Regions from separate parts of the Fictibacillus sp. UD genome, predicted to be linked through region 2. Evidence: predicted binding sites of a transcription regulator. Region 2 holds the regulator's gene; the other holds the start of a gene.
The links. Region 2 encodes LexA, which represses DNA repair genes until DNA is damaged. Its sites were predicted from a motif close to CGAACATATGTTCG; they were not measured.

Region 1 (11,387 bases), on a different contig from region 2:
CTGCAGTTTCTGCGGCTGCTAAATCGAGTCTGTTCCACACTTTTTGAGATGATTTTTCAAGCACTTCACTATTATGCTTCAGATCATAATCGAGCCTCTTCAACACTTCATAGGCAGTCTCTAACTCTTGGATCTCTTCTTCATGATTTTCTGTATCCTTCATATATTGTATAGGCGAAGGATGCACCGTCGAGCCGCAGACAGAACAAGGTTCGTTCTCTTTTAGTTCCGCGGAAAGCTGTGCGGCCAAATGATGGATACGTACTTGCTCCTGCTTGCTTTTTCGCTCTTTAAGTTCATTTTGAAGAGAAGTGGTCAACTGCTCATATCTGCGCACACTGTTCCAAATTTCGTCATATAACCGCTGAATGCTGTTGGTTAATTTTTCCCCTTTATCAAAGCTTTCTGAAAGAGCTTTTTGAATACTTTCTTTCTTTTGTTCAACTTCTTTCAGTTCGCTTTCTGTTGCGGTCAATTCACCTAATAGCTTTTGGTGTTCTGCCTCAACATCTTTTAAACGTTGTGATAAGAGGATGGCTTGCTGATAAATGCTTCGATCTTTTTGAGTAACCTCAATTTTGGATAACTCCGTTTTTAAGGCTGTCTGTTTGTCTTTTCCTCGTTTTAGAACATCAGACGCATCGGTCTCTGCTTTTTCACTTTCTTTATATGCTTTAACGAATGCATCATGTTTTTCTGCTTCTCTTTTTAATGCCCGGCTCTTATCATCAAGCTCTTTTTCCCAGTCAAACGCTTCTTTTAAACTGCTGCGTTTTTCAATAAGAATCGGTTCTTGATGATTTCTTTTCTTCTTAGCAGCTTCGTACTTTTCTTCTGACTCTGAAAATAATACCTTTAGGCTCTCTTTACGTTTTTTAAGTTCTTCATGTTCATCAGAGATCTTTCTTTCTGCAGAAACCGAAGCGTTCCACTCATTGGCATAAGGATAGATTTTATCAGCGTGTACAGCACGTTTTAATTGAACCTGCAGAAGCTCCATGTCCGTTTGCTGACTTTTTAATTCGCTCTGTTCTTTCATCAGTTTTTCATGCTGAACTTGAGCTTCCCAGAACAATTCCAATGATTTCACGTTCTCATCTTCTTGTTGCATCCGCTCTGAGATCTTCTTCAGTTTTTCAGATTTCTCTTTTAAAGCAATAGCAGCGCTCTCTAATGATTCAGAAGAAGCGTCACCTAAACCAGCCTGCTCAGCTGTAATCTCATTACTTCGGTTTCTTTGTTCATCTGATCTTTTCTTTAATTTGTGATTTAATACATCGCCATATTTTTCAAGCTGGAACAGCCGCTGCAGCATCTGTCTTCGATCGGCACCTTTTAATGATAAAAATTCAGCAAATTTACCTTGAGGCAATACGACTGCACGAGTAAAATCATCAATCGTAAGTCCGATCAGCTCTTGGACAAGACGAGTAACATCTCTTTCTTTATCCGCATGAACGACAGATTCCTCACTCACTGTTTCAATCAGTCTGCATGTACTCGTTCGAATCGTATGTTCTCCACTTCTTTTAAAAGAACGTTCTACTGTATATTCCTTTTGCTGAGCACCCTCTCCTAATTGAAACGAGAAAGAAACTGAAAGCTTGTCTTCCGCTTGGTTCATGATGCCATGTGTTCCGCCCGCCGCACGTTCTACTTTTCCATACAGTGCTAATGTCACTGCATCAAGGATCGTCGATTTCCCGCTTCCTGTCGGTCCGAAAATACCGAAGACACCACCTGAACACAGTTCATGAAACGGAACATATTGCGCTTCGCGAAAACTTTGCAATCCTGAAACGGTTAATGATATCGGTCTCATCCTGCTTCATCTCCTTCTGTGCCTTCTTCACCAACGAGATCTAAGAAAAGAGAAATTAAATGGTCATCTGGAACAGCTCCGCCTGTCTGTCTTTTATAAAAAGTTGCAAACAGTTCATCTACAGGCAGTTTTTGTGCAGAAACAGCTATCTGCTCACCAACCGTTTCTTTAAAAACAGGTTTAATATGAACAATTCCGTCATGTGCTTTACGAAGTCTCTGAATTTCCTCCATCGAGAGTGCATCTTCTACATGAATAGATAAATCAATCCAGCAATTGTGATGCATTCCCTCTTCAATACCCTTGAATACTTCTGAAACCCCATTTTTCGCTTCCCAAGTGACAAGCGGCTTACCAGAAGCTAGATAAATCTCTTCCACCTTTGCTTTACCGTCCGGTTCAACATCAACAATTGACACCGATTTGGCTTGACCACTTTCAGAGAAGCTGTAAGAAAGTGGTGAACCTGAATAACGTGCTTCTGTTTTCGCACGTTTAATGATCTGTGGTCGGTGAAGGTGTCCGAGCGCTACGTATTGAGCGGATTTGGGAAGACTTTCAGCCGCTACTGTATACGCACCTCCAATATGAACAGGACGCTCTGAATCCGTTTCTTTGCTTCCTGCTACATAAAGATGACTCATTGCGACATGCACGTTACCTGGCTGAAAGTTAGATGTGATTTTTTTAAAATATGAATCGACCCAATCATCATATTGCGTTCGAACATCCAGCTCTTCTGACGATTCACTTAACAGCATTTTCAGGCGTGATTCAGAAGGGTAGGGAAGTGCTGCGATCTCAAGCATCTGTCCTGATTTTTGAATCGGAATCCGCTGCAATTCTAATGTTGGCAGTCCAACCAGCGTAATTCCAAGTTCCCTTGAAAGCGGAAACGAGGCAGCCAATCTGTCTGGATGATCGTGGTTTCCTGCTATCGCAATAAAGGGACACTCTCCCTTTCTGCTGATTCTTGCTATTGCATCAAAAAACATTTGCTCTGCAGCAGCAGGAGGGTTCACCGTATCGAACACATCTCCAGCCATTAGTACGGCATCAATCTTTTCGCTTTTCACGATCTCTACCAGTTCGTCCAAAAAAGCTTGCTGTTCAGCCAGCCTGCTTCTGCCTTCCAATGAACGCCCGAGATGCCAGTCTGCGGTATGAAGCAATCGCATTGTAATCCCCCCTTATTATTTCACTTGTAGAATGTGTCCACCGTCAAAAAAGTATAGGTAGCGTTCTTTGACAGGCTTCTTTAAAATTCTTTCTATCGCTTTTGAATAAAGCGTAAGCTGCATTTCGTAACGATTTAAAAGCGTTTCTTTTGCTCCAGAAAAGCCATCTGTAAAACGGTTTGTGATCTTATCCGTTTTATAATCTATCAATATGAAACCATCTTCCTCTTCAAGCAGGCCGTCAATCACTCCTTGAACAAGCACATGCTCTTCTTCTCCATCCCAGTTCCTTTGAATCTCAGACAATGGAAGCGCCATGCTGAACGGGATCTCTCTCTTAAAATCACCGTTCTCTATGATTCTTTTTCCAAGCGGCCCTTCAATGAACTGTTGAATTTGAGAAAGCTGAATGTATTCAGCTTGTTCTGCTGTAAGAAGTTCTTTCGCTTCCATTTCAGCAAGCTGTTCCTGAAGCTCTTCTATTGAGGAAGCTTTTGTAAAATCAACGTGCTGCATGACCATATGCATGGCCGTACCTACTTCAGCAGCATTTAACTGAGTTTCTTGCATGAATCTCGGCCGTTCATGAATCACTTGCTGAGCGGCTTTAACTAAATCCGTCGAGCTGTACTCATCTGCTTGATATTGTTTTTTGATTTCAGTTACAGATTGCTTCGAACGGGTAAACGTTGAGAGTTTATGTGTATATCCCCATTCTAATCGTCTCTTGATTTCAGCAAAATGTTCACTAACAGAATCTACTGGTTCGTTGTTTTCAAGATTTGCTAATAACTCTTCTTGTTTCTGCTTTTCTTCCATCTCTAACTCTTCGTATTCACTTGCTGGAAGAATCGTAATCTTCCAATCGGTATCATCCATATAAACTTCGCCTCTGCCTCTTTCCCCTGTTCCAAGAACAGAAAGAAGAGGATCAGCATTTTTATGGCGTATGACTGCTCTTCCAATCCAGTCTAGATAACTTTTTACTCCGGCACGTTCAAAGTCAGGCAGCATCCAATTTTCTTCGTAAAGAGAATCACTCCAGGCATTAGCAGATTTTTCAATGTCATTAACTGTACCGACTAAGTACAATTTTTCCTTAGCACGTGTAAGTGCTACGTACAGCACACGCATTTCTTCTGCAATCAGCTCCATTTTCTTTCTGCCCGCAATTGCCAGCTTCGGAAGTGTTGGATAGGCAACGCGATATTCAGGATTGATATATTGAGTTCCAAGACCAAGTTCTTTATGAAGAAGAACTTTCTCGTTCAGATCTCTTGTATTGAACTGTTTGTTAATTCCTCCTACGAAAACGATAGGGAACTCGAGACCCTTACTTTTATGAATGGTCATCACCCGAACTACATCTTCTTGCTCACCAAGAGCTCTTGCTGCTCCAAGGTCCTTCCCGCGTTCCTGCATTCTCTCAATAAAGCGAAGAAAGCGGAACAGACCCCGAAAAGATGTACTTTCATACATTTTTGCACGATCGTATAGTGCTCTCAAGTTGGCTTGACGCTGTTTTCCTCCAGTCAGCCCGCCAACATAATCAAAATAACCTGTTTCGCGGTAGATGTCCCATATAAGATCAGCCAAAGATCCTTGACGTGCTTGATGACGCCACAATTCCAGCTGCTGCAAAAACCGTGAAACTTTCCCGCGAATTTGAGGATTTTCTCCTTCTGCCGAATATAGCTCGACGGCACCAAGGTAATTGTCTTGCTTCTGCTTCAACCTTACGACAGCAAGCTCTTCACCGGTCATGCCTACTAGCGGTGAGCGAAGAACAGCTGCCAGCGGTATGTCTTGTAAAGGATTATCAATTACTTTCAACAATGACATCATGACATGAATCTCGGTAGCGTCAAAATAGCCAGTCGAAAGTTCAGCATAAGCTGGTATGCCTTGCTGTTTAAATTCTTCTAAAATGACAGGCGCCCACACAGACGTTGCCCGGAACAGCATGACAATGTCTTTATATTTAGCTGGACGCATTGATTTCGTATTTTTATCAAAAACAAGATGAGGAGAGTTTCCTGTTGTCCCCACAATCTGTTTAATTTTTTCTGCAATCACTCTTGCCTCAAGCTGAACGGTTTCAAGCTCTGATTTTTCCACTTCACCGCTCTCTAGGCCTTCTTCATCAACAACATGCTGGCTTTTATTAATAAGGATCAGCTCAGGCTCATTGCCATCTTGTTCTGGATAGTAGCTCGCACCAAGCTTCAGTTCAGCATCCTCACTATATTCGATCTCTCCAACCGTTTCGTTCATGATTTGTCTGAACAAATAGTTGGTAGCTTGCAGAATGCCATTTCGGCTTCTAAAGTTTTTGGCTAGATCAATTCGCAAGCCACTTCCGCCTTCTTTTGAAAACTGCTTGTACTTAGATAAAAACAGAAGAGGTTCAGCAAGACGAAACCGATAAATCGACTGTTTCACATCACCAACCATGAACATGTTTCCTGTGTCTCCATCTTTGGACACTAAACGAACAATGGATTCTTGCACAAAGTTTGTATCTTGATATTCATCAACTAACACTTCTACAAATCGATTACGGTACTCTAATGCTGCATCTGAAGGAACGGGGAAATCCATCGTTGATCCTTCACCTTTTAACACGTGAAGGCAATAATGCTCCAGATCACCAAAGTCTACAAGCGACTTTTCCCGCTTTGCTTCGCGATATCTTTGTCCAAACGTTTTTACTAAAGAAGAGAGCTCCTTGACGATCGGCGCCATCTCTTCAATGTGAACAATGTAAGAATCAGGGTGTCTGTCAAAGTAATCTGCTTTTAGAGCGCTAGTTCGTTTCTTAATGGTGTCTCTCATCGATTTAACTTTATTCTTTAATTCTTCATCTACATCTTTTCCGCGAACAGCTTTTAGCTTAGGCGGAGCGTAGGTTTGAAATTCTTCATAAAGCTGATTCCAGCTATTCTTTGCCCCATATATTCTGTTAATAAAAGCTAGATCTTCTTGCAGCGTTTCTGCATAAGCAAGAGGACCTCCTGGGGCTTGCGCGAATTCAAGTGCTCTTTGCGCCAACGCACGCAGCCCTTCTACCTGGATCGAAATGTCAGCCAGTAATTCTTGCGTCCAAGGAAGTTCATCAATAGAAGATGCTTGCACTTGGTACGTTTCGGCCATCTGATCGAGCCAGCCGTCAGGATCAGGATGACTTCTTGCAAAATCATAAAGAGACAGCACAAGCTTTTGAAGTTCCATATCATTTCTGTCAGAACTGTACGCATCAACCACTTCATAAAAAATATGGTCTTCTCCCTTGCTGTACTCTTCTTCAAAAAGATCTTCAATCACTTCTTGACGAATAAGTTCTGCTTCCGTTTCTTCTGCAACACGAAAACCCGGGTCAAGATCGGTTTCATAATAATGCTTGCGTAGCACTTCAATACAAAATGAGTGAAGTGTAGAAATAGAAGCTTTGTTTATCAGATTCAGCTGTCTTCTTAAATGAAGAGAAGAAGGGTTTTGTGACAATTCTTTATCAATTGCTTCCCCTATCCGTTTTCTCATTTCAGCTGCTGCTGCGTTTGTAAACGTAACAATAAGCAGTCTATCAACATCTGCAGTCTTTTCGCGGATCATCGTAATGATGCGTTCTACGAGAACTGCTGTTTTACCAGATCCTGCCGCTGCAGCAACAAGTACATTTTCGCCTCTTGCTTGAATCGCTTGCCACTGTTCATCCGTCCACGTGGCACCTTCAGGTTTAGGAATTAATGTTTTCAATTGAGGTTTCCTCCTTCCTCTTGCATTTTTTCTAAGATAACTTCATCTTTTTCAGGTCGAAGCTCTCGATATTGATTTTCTTCAAGTGTCTGATCAAACTGACAGACAGGTTTATACGAACAAAATGTACAAGGTGTTTTTTTCTTCATTTCATATGGCGAGATATCAATAACACCGCTTGTGATGCCTGCGCCGCTATTCACTGCCATTTTCCTGGCATGCTTTCTCATCGTATGAAAATGGTCGGCTGTAGCAACGGAAGAATGCGATTTGTGAAATCCTTTTTGTGTTAAAGCTACAGGGATGATGGAAGATCGGTCCTCCATCGTACTGTCCATAAGGTGAACGGCTTCTTGCTCTGCAAGTACAAGACCTTTCATCTTAAATTTCTTCAGCACTTCTTTTTCAATCTCTTCCACACTTAGAAGCTTCTTTTCATTTAGGATCGGATTATGAACATGGAAGTACAAAACACCTGCCGGCACGGATTCTTCGCCAAGCCAATTTTGCGAATGTGTTACAGCTACATCGAGATACGTTAACATCTGCAGTGCGATTCCATGATACAGCTCAGCTAAGTTCAGTCCTGTTGAACTCGATTTGTAATCAATAACACGCATAAGAAGTCCTTTAGAGCTTTTTGCTGTGTCGACACGGTCAATGCGTCCAATCACTTCCATCGTTGTTCCGTTCGGTAACTTATAAATCAGCGGTGGCAATGTTCCGCCAGCTCCGAATGCCAGTTCAAGACCAGCAGGAGTAAAACCACTCGCTTTTGCATGCTGGCTTAAAATGTGCGAAGCCTTTCCAACGACTTCTTTCAGCTTCTTTTTTATATAAAGATGACGGTTCGAACTTAAAAGAATCTCATGCTGAAGCTGCGGTGCGAGCAGTTCTACAATATCTCCTGCCAGCCTGTAACAATCACCTTTTGAAAGATCGCCCCAAGAAACTCTTCTTTGCTGAAGGGCATCATTCATCTGTTTTAACGCAGCATGAAACAGTTGCCCAATATCTGGTGCTTCGAGTTTGTACATTTGACGTTCTCTTAGTTTTAATCCATACGACATAAACTGTGAAAACGGACAAGACTGAAAAAGCTCCATCCTTGAAATACTCGTCAAGATCTTTTCACCATACAGATCCTGTGATACTGAAGAGCTTAATGGTGCTTCTCGGTTAAAATAAAACAGACTTGATAAAGCTCTTTTCGCATAATGGCCGTATTGGTCATTTGTAATAATCCAGTTGTAAACATCCCACCAAACGGTTGAGATCGGATACCCTTTTTTCCATTCTCTCAGCTGTGTGCTTAAAAAGGAGATGCTCTTTACAGGATGCTGCACAAAATCAATATCCTCGTTATGAACTGGTTCATTTTGATAAAGCTCTTCCTTTAACTTCGGAAAAAGATCACGCAGCCGCTGAATAACCATTGATGGCTGGAGTGTCTTGCCCTCCTCATCTGCCAGTGCATACGAAACAAACAAATGATCACTGCCATTTGTTAACGCAAGATAAATCATAAATTGTTCATCGAGCAGTTTCCTTCGTGATGTCGGCGCAAGAACAACTCCATTTCGTTCAAGCGCTTCTCTTTCGTCTTCTGATAACAAACCATCGTCCTTTGGCTTAAGAGGAATCACACCATCGTTTACACCAAGTACGAAATTAACTTTTACGTCGGTAAATCTTGATCTCTCCATCGTTCCAACTAAAACTTGATCTAATGATGGCGGAACAAGGGCAAACTTCATGCTTTCAAGCCCCGTTTCAAGCATCTGCATCCATGTATCTTTTGACAGTTCTTCTTCACCCGTAAGTTCTACCATTTCATCAAGCAGACCTAACACTTCGTTCCAAACCTGGCCATGTTCAGATGCTGCCCTAAGTTTCCCTGAAGACTCTGCTTGCAGTCTTAAGCGCTCAAGTTTCATGGGGACATGAAGATCTTCTAAATACTGATAAAGGGTTTTACAATAATCGATAACACTTCTGCTGTTTGAAAGGCCTTTTGATAGACGACTTAGAGGAGACACAATCATGTCCCGCAAATCATTGATCAGTTGTTCTTTTTCGTCGTCGCGGCTTGTTTTACCGAAGTCTTCTGACTCAAATCCTCTAAATCTTTTATATTTCCAAGGCTTAGGATCTGTCCATCTCTTGCCTTGAATGCCGAGCGCTAATACATAGTTTTCGAGTTCGTCCATACACCTTCTCATCTCAGAGGTTGTTTTTCTGATCTCATCAAGCGGATAGAGCATATCTGTTTTAACCGCACGAAAAACGGCTTCATACCGCCAATTCTTTAAAACAACATCTAAAGAGGAACGAATGAGTTCAATGAGCGGATGATGAAGCATGGACTTTTTTTGATCCAGGAAAACAGGAATTCCATAGTCTGAAAAAACGGTCTCAATAAGTGTCTGATAGCTTCCAGCGTTTCGGACTGTAACGGCTACATCACGATATCTATATCCATGATCTCTTACAAGCTCCACAATCTTTCTTGCTGTACCTTCTACTTCTGATCTTACATTTACAGCAGCTGCAACATGAATCCCATCAAAGTCCGATGATTGAACAGCAGGTCTCCTGTCATATTGCTCTTCAATGTGAGCAATCGCCCGAGAAGAGAATTTAGGATTTTCGCGAAGGAAGATCGGTTCTTCCATTTCCACATTGAGTTCTTTCGCTTGCTCAGCGAGAACTCCAATCGTCTTTTTTGTCATGTGAAATGTGTCTAGTTCATGCGGATCTGTATCTAGTTGAATGGATTCATCTGTTGTAAGTGCAATCGTGACTTTTTTTGCATGTGCCATTAAACCTGCCACAACTTCGAGCTCTTGAGGTGTAAAAGAATGAAATCCATCTATGTAAATTTCGCTATTCTTAATACTCTCAGCATAAGGAAGCTTCTCTTGAAGCAGTCTTAAATAGTCTTCAGAATCAAGATATTTGCCAGCGAGTGCTTGTTCAAGTGCACTTGAGATGATGCTGAGATCTGAAAGTTTGTCTTGAAGCACCTTCTTGTTATTCTCTTTTTGACCTAGGGAAGTGAGCGTTTCCGCGTTCCACGTAAGGTCTTCTGAACTCACACAATAACGTTTCAGCTCTGTTGTCATGAGCTCAAGCAGTTCGTAAAATCCGCTTTGTTCTGATGCTTTTTTAAATATTTTCAGTTCTTCTCTTTTGTGTTCAATAATTTTCCGAAGCATCATTCTTATGCCTGTTGAGGTGATATGCATTCTTGTCATGCCCCCGGTCTCACCAAGAACACGCCATGCAAGTCTCGAAAAACTAAACACTTGCGCACGCATCATGCCTGATAATCCATGGGTGGATGAAAGCTTGTATTCTGATTGAAAGGTCATCTGATCTGGCACGAGATAGATGATTGGATTTCCGGATGGATTCTCTTTAAGTTTTCTTTGAATCTCCATAAAGACAGAGTGGGACTTTCCGCTGCCGGATCGTCCCAATATATATTGCAAACTCATTTTGTTCATCCCCTGTTCCGTACATATATTCTGATTCTATTATCTCATAATCTAGTAGGACGGCAAAGGCTCGTATCCTCAAAAACGAGTACTTACAGCTGGTATTTAAAGGATAGCTTTCTTAAAAGAAATGTTTTTTTGTGTATACATAGTTGCTCTGGAAGTGGTTGATCTCCGTTTCAGACGCTCGCTTTCCGGGGGGTGCGCGGTGAGCCACCTCGGCGCTATGCGCCCTTAGGTGTCTCACCTGTCACACTGATTCCCCAGGAGTCTCGCGTCTTACACTACAATCAACTTGTCAGTGATGTCTTGAGCAACAATATTTAGTGCGCTTTTTTTAGGATTGTTAGTTGGAAGTTCATAAGTTGGTTGTAGCTTAATGTTGCCGACTTCTACGGGACAAGCAGGCAGTTCAAAAAGTTCAGCGCCGAAAAGCAAAAGGTGAATGGGCTAGTAAGGCGCACTTTGCCTTCTGGACCATTTAACTTTTGACCTCGAGGGGCTAGCCACTGCAACTAGACAGGTGAGACACATAATGTGAAACATACGAATGTGGCTCACCGCCTGCCCCGCGGAAAGCAAGCACCTGAAACGGAAATCAACTGCTTCTTTGCTATCTTTCATAGTAACAATCCTTTAGGAGTGAAACGTAATAAAAAAGGAAAACCGCTACATCATTAGCTGATTTTCCTCCATTTTGATGGTATCCAGTTTTAACGTGTTTCTTCCTGATGACTTTGCTTCATATAAAAGCATATCGGCTCTTTGGATCATTTCGGCAGGCTTTTCACCCGTTTTATAAATAGCTATACCATAACTCAATGTTACTGGTAACGGTTCGTTTCCGATGGTATAAGGAAATCGCTTTAAGTGGCTGTTGATGGATTCAATCATCTTTTTCACTTCATGTTTGCTAGCTGTATGTAAGATCCACGCAAATTCTTCGCCGCCATACCGATAAGCTTCACCGTCTTTTAAAGAGATATACCGTTTAAATGTTGATCCCACGAGCTTTAGCACTTCATCCCCTATCAAGTGGCCATGCTGATCGTTAAAATTTTTGAATCGGTCAATGTCACAAAGCACAAGAGTGAAGGGCTTATTTTGTTTTGTTTTTTCTAATACATCTTC
Region 2 (11,387 bases):
GACCAGCAGATTTTGCGTAGACTAGGGGAAGAAGCAGGGTCAAGGCAGCTAAACGGTAACGGTAAATAGAGCCAAGGTTAGGCAGGCTGAAAGAAACGGCGATGAAAACAGAGAAGGCGTAAATAAGCAGAAAGAGGCCTGTTTTATTACCTAGGAACCATGATTTGTTTTTCCACATATAGACATATATAAAATACCAGCCGATCATCTCAAAGGCGGTTAAAAAGTAAATCATCTGTCCAAAGTTGAACCATTGCCATGGAAAGGGAGCTAGAATAGAAAAGGGAAGCTGTGCGATCCATTTTACTTCTGCTGGCACTGTGGTGAGAAAATGAATGGCTGATCCACCTTTAAGTGCAATATCATTCGTATGTTCTACCCCTTCTGTAGTCGTTGAATCTTCAAGCCGGTCGCGAATAACTTCCCCACTTGCAGCCGCTCCGAAGAAACCTATACAACATAGAATCAGAATCATATTTCTTAAGAATGAAGTTTTTCCCTTTAAAAATTGATAACCGATGATAGTAAGCATAGGAAGCGCTATCGCCAACAAAAATTGGGGCCTCATGTAACTAACTAAAATGATGCCGCAGAAGCCTAGAAAGATATCAATCCTATTAAATTTTCGTTGACTTATTCCTAGTATGAGAAAGGCAGCAAGGACCATGCCCAAATTCAAAAAAGAGTCTTTGAGTAATGACACAGACCAATAAATGGCGCTTGGGAATACGGACCATAGTAGAGATGCGATAACACCTGCTTTTACTCCGTTGATTCGTCGACCTAGTTCAAACAATAAAGGTACAACTAGAACGGAGGCACCTAGATTAAATAATTGAGGGATGATCATATCAACACCGAGAGTTTTATAAAGGAAAGCAACGAAATGTGCATAAGGCAGGTTGCCTTCTAGCGCCTGTATCCATGAAGCCGATCGGATTGCCTCGAGTGCTTCCCGATGATAGGCGTATGCATCCACATCACCTGGAAAGAAACCATCCAACCCAAGTTGATAAGAGTGTAGCTTCAAGTATAGAAAAATAATGATTCTGACGGATAGGGCCAAAACAATAATTTGGATAACGATTGGGGGGTGCTTGAATAGAATCGAAATGAATGTCGAAAGCGTGAGAGTTAGTAGTACGATAAGGAAGTAGATGTTCATAGACATATTGTTAAAAGAGACAAGTAATCCGATGGTAGAAGAAAGAAATAGAATTCCAATCATCCAAGAAAAGACTTGTATTTTGGGGAGTGTGGTGTACACAGGCATCACCTTACTTTCCGTTCAATTTAGCCATTATCGATTGAAAGGTAGCATTTGGCAGATTGAATAAAAATGGTAGGAATCTCGAAGCTACGAACAAGAAAAAGCTGTAAAGCAAGACATAACATGAAATCAAGAGTAAAACGTGTTCCTCAATGTGAGAAAGGAAGAATAGAGTTACGGCCATGAAGAGGAAGGGAAGTATAATAATCCCTGCCTGTTTTAAAAAAATTTTAGTAGATAGACTCATGTCTCTGAAACATAGCCACATCAACAGAAGCGGGTAAATCATATACGAGATGGAGGTAGCTAAGGCGATCCCTTCAATGTATAACCCCTGAAGCACAAAGCCTATATTTAGAAGGATGTTTACGATTACTACGATAATCAATAATTTTAACTGTAGCCATTGTTTATTGACGACATTCAAGTAATGTGAAAAAAGAGCAGCCCATAATAAGAAGAACAACCCCATTGTAACGATCTGGGCCGAACGGGTACCTTCATCATACTGAGGCATGTAGTTATTAATAAAAGAAGGAAGTCCTAAATAGATGACACCAAGAGTGAAAGGACTATAGTAAGATAAGTAGACAGTAGGATTCAAAATTAATTTCTTTAATGCCTTTTTGCTTTTAACCTTTCCGTAGGTGAAGCTAATCTTAGGATAGGCAACCTGATGAAGGACTTTAGGAAGCACCATTATTCCTTGATAGACAAACGCTGTAATTCCGTAAAAACCAACGGCAGTCGAATCAAAGAAATATAATATTATTAATCGATCGAGTGTTGTAAACACACTGAGAAAAATTGTAACCATGGTAATCGGGAAACCGATACTCATCATTTTTATTAACAATTTTTTGTCTAGTGTAAATGTTAACCTGAATTTGAGTCTGAATCGCGCATACGTAATGGCCAGAATATTTCCTAATACGACTCCTATAAACAATCCAAGCAATCCTAAGTACACTGAGAAAACGGTCATTAGAATATATTGAACACAACCAATGATGAACTGAATCATAGCGACGCCTTTGAATTCCTGCATAGTTAAAAAAATAGCATTGTGGTAAAGGGTCATATTTTGAATAGGGATTAACAGGAGCGCAATCACCGCAAATATTTTTGTTGCCAGTGGCATGTGCATAAATAAAACTATAACCACGGCCACTATAGATAACACGCCAGACAAAGCCATCCAGGAAAAGACGACGTTCCGTATATGGGCTACTTGTTCATGTTTTTTTTGGCCCGTAAGGAGTGGTATGTCACGGTTGAAGCTGTCTAGAATACCTAAATGCATAACATATCCATAGGTCAAGACCAGCGAGAAAACTAGCCACATTCCATATTCTTCAGGACCGAGAATGTTACGTAGCCAGATCCCAGATAAGAAAGCGATTAACGCTGAAAGAGCTGAAGTCAAAAAGAGTACGTAACTATCTTTAATGAGATACATAAGCGTTCTCCTTCAATGTCCAATCGCTAAACAGAAGTTCTAATACGTTTGACGTTGTGTATAAGGAGCGTGATCCATACAGAAACGATGAGAGAAGTGATAAAAGTAATTCCCATAATTAAGATCGGATTAGGTTTCACAGGATCTTGGGATACAGTCGCATCGCTCAACAATTTCACGTTGGATTGGCTCAGATTCATGAGCGAATCGATATTGTGATTGAATGCCTTAGCTAGGGCATCTGCAATTTGCTTACCTATTTGTGGGTCTTCGTGATAAACAATAATACTGAATACTTGAGAATCGTTTTTTGTGACTATCTTCACATCTTCTTTTTTGATAATGATGTTTTTATTATTGGTAGTATTCAGTTCGGATTGGGCGTATTTCAGAATGAGAGGGCTAAGGACGATATCCTGATAGGTAGGTACTAGCTTTATCGATTCGTCAATGGTGGTATTTAATCCAATGTTCTCTTCTTCCGAGTTTTTCTCAGTTCCACTGATCAGAACGTCTACTTTAGCTTCATAGATAGGTGTGAGGGCATAATAAGAAACTAAAGCACTGACTAAAACAGAAATTAAAGTAAACAGAACGATGATCCAACCTCTTTCCCAAATAACGGCTAAGAAACCCCATAAACTTAATGAACCTTTATTCATAGATTCTCTCCCTTTCTGAAAATAAGTAACTTAACTAAATCACGCTGTAAATTCTTCATTCGAAGGGGTGTTTTTTGGGATCCTTACACTTTTTATGCCCCTTAAACTGATCTCGCGTGACATGGCCGGGATGGTTGATTCCTTTTGACTTTAATGCTATCGGGATGGTTTTTATAAGAATCTTTATATCGAGCCAAAGAGATTGGTTATGGACATACCACAGGTCTAAAGCAAAGGTTTGATCCCAAGAGTTTTGGTTTCGTCCGTTCACTTGGGCCCATCCCGTCAATCCTGGTTTAACATTATGCCTTTTACGCTGGTTCGTTGTGTACAAAGGAAGATATTCCAACAATAATGGTCTAGGACCTACAAGACTCATGTCACCCTTCAAAACGTTATACAACTGAGGGATTTCATCAATGCTGAACTTCCGAAGCCATTTTCCATAAGGAGTGAGCCGTTCCTTGTCTGGGAGAAGTTCTCCGTCAACTCCTGTGATCGATTTCATGGTCCTGAGTTTATAAAGGAGGAATGGTTTTTCATAAAGTCCCGGACGCCACTGTGTATATAGAACAGGGGGACCAAGCTTTAAACGGACACCAATCGATGCCAGTAGAAGCAAAGGTCCGAGAATCACGAGAAGTATAAAAGATCCTATAACATCCATTAAACGTTTCAGCTGCTGGTTGTTCATTTCGATGATTTCCTGTTTACATCTCTTATAGGCATAAAAGGTTCAGCAACTTCCACACCAATAAGATTCCCCCAGGAGGCAGCGGTGTAGGGACGTAAATCGAATTGATAATGGGAGATCGCCTTCTGCTTTTTTTTCAGTTGATTCGTGATTTCGAGATTGACGTTTGGAATAAACCGGTTCTGTGCCTGCGTTTCCCATTCTGTGGAAGAGCCTTCAATGACTACGAACACGTAGATATCTTTTGCTTTTAAGTGGTTGATATTGGCACCGCCTACTCCTAAAACTTCATCATCTAGATGAGATGCAAATACCGATGCTTTCATCGAATAACCTCCATCCTATATGGGTTCATTTCGCAGATGAACAAATATGACCCCAGATTAGACAACAGACACCTAAACTACTCCGGAACGCGACTTCCATATGCTCCTTTTAGCAAATTGAGCATATGTCACCACCTACACCTTTTGTATATGACCCGATAGATAAAGTGTGAATGAATAGTTACACGCAACAAGTTCTTTGTTCATATATCATAGCGAGGAGGGATTGCATGAACATCATTCGGTGGATAAGCGTCATTGTATTAGCAGTCATCTTATGTCTGGTCATTTGGAAAGGAGCTAGTGAGAATCAAAGACTTTCGGAAAGTCTGGACATTAATAACATAACACCTGGTTCTCTTGCAGATCGGGTGACATATCCTTTACAATTAACCGATTCTGAGTGGGAAAACTTGACGGAATCGTATCAGTACTTTCATGAGCAAGGCATTTTGGTTGAAGATACATGGATAAAGAGATCTGATAACAAACAATTATCTTTGACAGATGTCCTTGTCAGTCATCAGGAGATACAAAAGGGATTGCAAAAGTATATTCAGGAATTGCAAGAGAAGAACCTCAAACATACTGATCAAATCCACTCGTTGCGTATTGATCTTACTGAACTGCAGGAAAGGATCGGGATGAAGAATCAGTCCAAGGACGCTGATACTAAAGCTGAAACTAAAGCTGATGGTAAAGGGGAATAAACCCAAGACAACTTAGCCTTAAAAGCAATAAGACAAAGGACAGAAGCACCCCTTATATGAGCGTGTATAAAATACCACACCCCTGACAATTTTTTTCAGGGGTGTGGTATTTTATTAAACAGGCATTATAGAAACAATTTGTTGAATTCGAACAAAAAAAGTAGAGTCGCCTCCAGCACTTAATGCAATGTGATCAGGCTGTACTTCGACAAGAACGCCTCTAATCGTATCTTTAGTTGTTTCTACTACTAGATCTTTACCTACTACTGATCGCAGTCGATTTACAACGAAGGGATCTACTAACGTCAAATACTGAGTGTTCAGATTTTGGTTCCTTGTCTGATCATAAGGGTTATAGTACATTTTTATTCCTCCTGTATGGGTATCCATACAGCATATGCATACATAAAGAGGGAGGAGAGGGAGAAATGGTGATAACATAAAATAGAGAAGCCGCATAACGTTAAGCGGCTTCTCTTTTATATGTCTCTTTTTAAATTTTAATCAATTTAATTTAGTGAATACTTCTATATACTCCGATTACTTTACCTAGTATCGTACAGCTTTGCAGTATAATCGGCTCCATTGAGGAATTCTCTGGCTGCAGACGAATGTGATTACTTTCTTTAAAGAACCGTTTTACCGTTGCTTCGTCTTCATCAGTCATAGCTACGATGATATCTCCGTTATTGGCAGTAGGCTGTTGTTTTACAACAACTAAGTCCTTATTGAAAATACCTGCTTCAATCATACTGTCTCCGACTACAGACAGCATAAACACATTCTCGTCACCTACAACATGTTCAGGCAATGGAAAATATTCTTCTACGTTCTCGATCGCACTTATTGGAAGCCCCGCTGTTACTTTACCGATTACAGGGATAGAGACTGAACGAACGGAAGGAATATTGTCTTCAAGGCCTAATACTTCAATCGCTCTAGGTTTTGTTGGATCTCTGCGAATAAGCCCTTTTTTTTCAAGTCTAGCTAAATGTCCGTGAACTGTAGAGCTTGAAGCAAGACCTACCGCTTCCCCAATTTCTCGAACGGAAGGGGGATATCCTTTTTGTGAAACTTCCTCTTTTATGAAAGCCAGGATATCCAATTGTCGTCTGGATAACTTAGTCATTTTAAGCACCTCACCGAATTTTTTATCTATAAAAAGTATAGCATGGGGAATAAAGAGATACAAACATAAGTTCGAAAAATTAGTTGACACCGAACAAACGTTCCAGTTATTATAATATCATAAGATGCGAACAAACGTTTGTTGGAAGGGGATATCACAATGAAACAAGGGACAATGCATGTTATTGTATTTTTAGGGTTGTTAGGTGGTATATTTTTTACGTTATCAAATCTTGCATCACAAGAAGCTCAATATATTGAAGTAACCATACAAGAGGGAGATTCACTTTGGAGTCTTTCCGAAGAATATAACGCCAAACACCATTATTCCAACTGGGAGTTTATACAATGGGTCGAAAAGAAGAACAGCGTAAATGCGTCAGCTGTATTTCCAGGGCAGAAAGTAATCATACCAGTAAATAAATAGACAAAGCGGGTTTTGGGCAAATGAAAGCTATTATATACTGTAGAGTAAGTACTGAAAAAGAAGAACAACTCACATCTATTGAAAGACAGGAAGCTGAATTAAAAAAGTTAGCAAAACAATTTGGTTTTGAAGTAATAGCATGTTTTAGTGAGAGGGCAAGCGGATATTCGCTTGATCGCGAAGAATTATTAAACGTGCTTGATTTGGCAAGAGACGGTGAATTTAACTGCCTTCTCATTCAAGATGATACTCGGCTAGGAAGAGGAAAGGCAAAGATGGCTATTCTCCATCAGTTAATGAAATACAATATTAAAGTTTATACACTGTCCAATAACGGAGAATACACGTTGACTGAAGCAGATGAAATGGTGCTGGAGATCGTCTCCACTGTGGAAGAGTATCAACGTAAGCTTCACAATATGAAAATAAGGCGCGGCATGAGAAAAGCGGTTAAAGATGGTTATAAACCGCAGAGGAATTTAAGTAACAACACAAGTGGCGGGCGAGACAAAAAAGAAGTGCCAATTTCTGAAATTGTTCGCTTAAAGAACATGAAACTGACTTTTCATGACATAGCATTAACGCTAAAAGGATTAGGTTTCAATGTATCAAAAGCCACCGTACATAGAAGATACAAAGAACACATGGAAAATACAGATAACTAGAAATTCCTTTCATACTGCTGTAGGATAGAATGAAGAATGCTGCAAAAGGAGTTTTTAATCATGTTATCAAAAGATAAAATGCAAAGAATAAATGAACTGTCTAGAAAGTCAAAACAAACGGAATTGACATCAGCAGAAAAAGCAGAACAAAAAAAGTTAAGAGAAGAGTATTTACAAGTCTTCCGCAAGTCTTTCGTTCAAGATCTGCACGGTATGACTTTTGTAGACCCTAACGGTGATGATGTAACACCTGAAAAATTAAAAAGAAGTAAAGATAATAAAAAGAACCTTAAACAATAATATAGAATGCCTATTTACTTAACTGTAAATAGGCATTTTTTTCTGTTGCAATCTATACATATTAGTATATACTGTTATATAACAACTTTGAAAGGGGAGAATATTTTGACTTTTTCAATTACAAGTGCAGCTGCTAATCTGTATAAGGATATTAAATTAGAGGCTAAAGAGGGTTTGAGACTCTTTGTGAAATATGCAGGAAGTGGAGACTCAGGAGGTTTTTCACTCGGTGTGACACCTGCAGTTCCTGAAGAAAACGATTATATCCAAGAAGTTGATGGCCTTCGTTTTTTTGTTCGATCTGAAGAAAAATGGTTTGTTGAAAATATGGAACTTGATTACGATGAGCAAACGGATTACTTTTCTTGTCATATCCCAGGAATCGCATAAAACTTGAAACCGTCTGTACTACAACAACAAGAATGTTGGAAAGTATCAGGCGGTTTTTGTATGTTTTCATAGGGGAATGGTAAAATAACAATAGCTTATAAAGTGTTTATCTTGTCTAAATGGACATGAACGTTTATTATGAAAGTCAAAACTGTTTAGTACATATGAAGGGATGATTTTTTTGTCACGTAATATTGATGAATTAGCAATTAATACGATAAGAACACTATCTATTGATAGTATTGAAAAGGCTAACTCAGGACATCCAGGTATGCCTATGGGTGCTGCTCCAATGGCCTATAGCCTTTGGGCGAAGTTTATGAACCACAATCCAGCAAATCCTGAATGGTTCAACCGTGATCGTTTTGTTTTATCAGCAGGACACGGTTCTATGCTATTGTACAGTCTTCTTCACTTAAGTGGATATGGATTAACAATTGATGACCTTAAGAATTTTAGACAATGGGGAAGCAAGACTCCAGGGCATCCGGAATTCGGTCACACTGTTGGAGTTGAAGCAACTACAGGCCCACTTGGTCAAGGTATTGCAATGGCTGTTGGTATGGCTATGGCAGAGCGTCACTTAGCAGCAAAATATAACCGTGATGGACACGAAGTTATCGATCACTATACTTACTCCATTTGTGGTGACGGTGATCTAATGGAGGGTGTTTCAGCTGAAGCTGCTTCTTTAGCAGGTCATCTTGCATTAGGCAGAATGATCGTACTCTACGATTCAAACGATATCTCGTTAGATGGCGATCTTCATCATTCATTCTCTGAAAGTGTTAAACAAAGATTTGAAGCATATGGATGGCAGGTCCTTTATGTGGAAGATGGAACAAATTTAGAAGAGATTGAAAAAGCATTAGCAGAAGCTCGTGAAGAATTAAACAAACCAACACTGATCGAAGTGAAAACCATTATCGGTCATGGTTCACCGAATAAGTCAGGTAAATCAGCTTCTCACGGTGCACCACTTGGTAAAGACGAGATTTTATTAACGAAAGAAGCTTACAAATGGACGTTCGAACAAGATTTCCACGTTCCTGAAGAAGTTAAATCTCACTTTGAGCAGTTAAAAAGTGAAGGACAATCAAAAGAAGAAGAATGGAATAAGCAATTTAAAGCTTATAAAGAAGCATATCCAGAATTAGCTGAAGAGCTAGAGCAATCAATCAAAGGCAACTTGCCAGAAAACTGGGATAAAGATCTTCCTGAGTTCGATAAAGCAATCGCAACTCGTTCATCTTCGGGTAAAGCGATTAACGTTTTAGCTAAAAGTGTACCATCACTTTTCGGTGGATCTGCTGACTTAGCTGGCTCCAATAAAACGCTAATTGAAGGAGAAGCCAATTTCAGCCGCAATGACTACAGCGGACGCAACATCTGGTTCGGTGTTCGTGAATTTGCTATGGGGGCTGCACTAAACGGTATGGCACTTCATGGAGGTTTGAATGTATTCGGCGGAACATTCTTCGTGTTCTCTGATTATGTAAGACCTGCTATTCGTTTATCTGCTCTAATGGGACTTCCGGTTACTTACGTTTTAACACATGACAGCGTAATGGTTGGTGAGGATGGGCCAACACACGAACCAGTTGAACAGCTTGCATCACTTAGAGCTATGCCTAACCTTAACTTAATTCGTCCAGCAGATGGATATGAGTCAAATGCAGCTTGGAAAGTGGCATTAGAAAGCAATGATAAGCCTACTGCTTTAGTGCTTAGCCGTCATGATCTTCCGATTTTGGCTAATACGAAAGAAAAGGCTTATGAAGGCGTTAAGCGTGGTGCTTATGTAGTTTCACCAGCTGATTCAGAAGCAGATGTGCTTTTACTTTCTGCAGGATCAGAAGTGAGTATTGCAGTTGCGGCACAAGAACTTCTGAAAAAAGAAGGAATTTCGGCTTCTGTCGTATCCATGCCTTCTTGGGAAAGCTTTGACAAGCAAGATAATCAATATAAAGAATCTGTTCTTCCAAAGCATGTTACGAAGCGTTTGGCGATTGAAATGGGAGCTTCACTTGGCTGGCATAAATATGTTGGTCTAGACGGAGAAACATTAACGATTGATACGTTTGGTGCATCAGCTCCTGGAGAAGTGATTCAAAAAGAATTCGGTTTTACTCCTGAAAATGTTGTAAAACGCGTAAAAAATATGTTAAATCAATAATTGCTTATTTTGAAAGAAGGTTTTCTATGTGGAAACCTTCTTTTCTTTCTGTTTCGACAAAAATAGTTGCTTTTTACTCTCCTTTTTAGACAAGCTTTTCTTAAACTTTTGGATATACTTTCAAGAAAGCAGTCGGAAAGGAGCTTATTCATGAGAGAATTTTTTATTTATTTAATAACAAAAGAAGTTGCTCATTCCTACTATGGTAAAGAAAATAAACTGTTTCAATTATTTTTTGAAGAACAGCGATCAACAGGAATCTCTAAAACGATTTTGCAAAAACAGGTGAGTTACATTACAACATTATTAGCAGTGTCTCAAATAGAGAAGCATTTTTGGGAAAGCTTGAGCGGTACGCACGATTGGAGAGTAGAAGGAGAAACCTACTCTTTGTCATGCAAAGATAGTACTGTACACCTGGAACTGTCTGATCAATACATACATCTATACAGCATCGGAAATTTCGAAGCGGAAACCATCATTTTTGAGGCTTTGCGTCATTACGAATCCTATTTTTTAGCTATGGATTATGGAGAAAGAAAATACGGATGGCTCTCTCCCTTTAAATTGAATATGGTATATGCCACTTAAATCTCTATCAAATCTTGTATGTGATGGTAAACTTGTAGTAAACTAGTTCTAGACAACATGAAGGAGGAAGTTTTAACAATGGGTACTGGTATGATAATCCTTGTGTGTGCACTTTCACTGATTGCAGGTGTTGCGATCGGATTTTTTATTGCCCGCAAGTATATGATGAGTTATTTACAAAAAAATCCACCGATTAATGAAAATATGTTGCGTGTGATGATGATGCAGATGGGTCAAAAGCCTTCTCAAAAGAAAATTAACCAAATGATGCAGGCTATGAACAAGCAAATGAAGTAAGTGTTGTACAAGCACCCTGATATGAATCGGGTGCTTGTTTTCGTTCTACTATAGCTATTGATAGCAGCAACTAAAGGATGATGGCCGTGAACAATTTAGAGACGATTTCCATTAATGACTTGGATTTAGATAAATATTTGCTTTTTGATGTAAGGTCTCCAAAAGAATATGAAGAATATCATCTTCCAGGAGCTATTAACCTTAGTATATTTACAAATGAACAAAGAGCAGAAATTGGAACGCTCTATAAGCAAGAGAGCAAAGAGGCAGCGATAGAGCGTGGACTTGAAGT

Region 1: addB (helicase-exonuclease AddAB subunit AddB) is a predicted target of LexA. The motif match lies at 10,275-10,288, and genes of this name have one in related genera.

What each region holds. Positions count from the first base shown of each region.
Region 1 covers NZ_JARUHH010000012.1:65,379-76,765, forward strand. The annotation lists gene P8610_RS15940 (AAA family ATPase) at 1-1,822, opposite strand, end outside; gene P8610_RS15945 (exonuclease SbcCD subunit D) at 1,819-3,000, opposite strand; gene addA (helicase-exonuclease AddAB subunit AddA) at 3,016-6,756, opposite strand; gene addB (helicase-exonuclease AddAB subunit AddB) at 6,753-10,256, opposite strand; gene P8610_RS15960 (hypothetical protein) at 10,794-10,937, shown strand; gene P8610_RS15965 (GGDEF domain-containing protein) at 10,926-11,387, opposite strand, start outside.
Region 2 covers NZ_JARUHH010000003.1:301,940-313,326, reverse strand. The annotation lists gene P8610_RS07835 (hypothetical protein) at 1-1,267, opposite strand, end outside; gene P8610_RS07830 (oligosaccharide flippase family protein) at 1,278-2,729, opposite strand; gene P8610_RS07825 (YveK family protein) at 2,756-3,391, opposite strand; gene P8610_RS07820 (sugar transferase) at 3,447-4,070, opposite strand; gene P8610_RS07815 (hypothetical protein) at 4,082-4,411, opposite strand; gene P8610_RS07810 (hypothetical protein) at 4,642-5,121, shown strand; gene P8610_RS07805 (DUF2642 domain-containing protein) at 5,236-5,484, opposite strand; gene lexA (transcriptional repressor LexA) at 5,636-6,250, opposite strand; gene yneA (cell division suppressor protein YneA) at 6,410-6,676, shown strand; gene P8610_RS07790 (YneB family resolvase-like protein) at 6,697-7,341, shown strand; gene P8610_RS07785 (DUF896 domain-containing protein) at 7,402-7,641, shown strand; gene P8610_RS07780 (HesB/YadR/YfhF family protein) at 7,747-8,031, shown strand; gene tkt (transketolase) at 8,204-10,207, shown strand; gene sirA (sporulation inhibitor of replication protein SirA) at 10,358-10,798, shown strand; gene P8610_RS07765 (YneF family protein) at 10,877-11,095, shown strand; gene mnmH (tRNA 2-selenouridine(34) synthase MnmH) at 11,182-11,387, shown strand, end outside.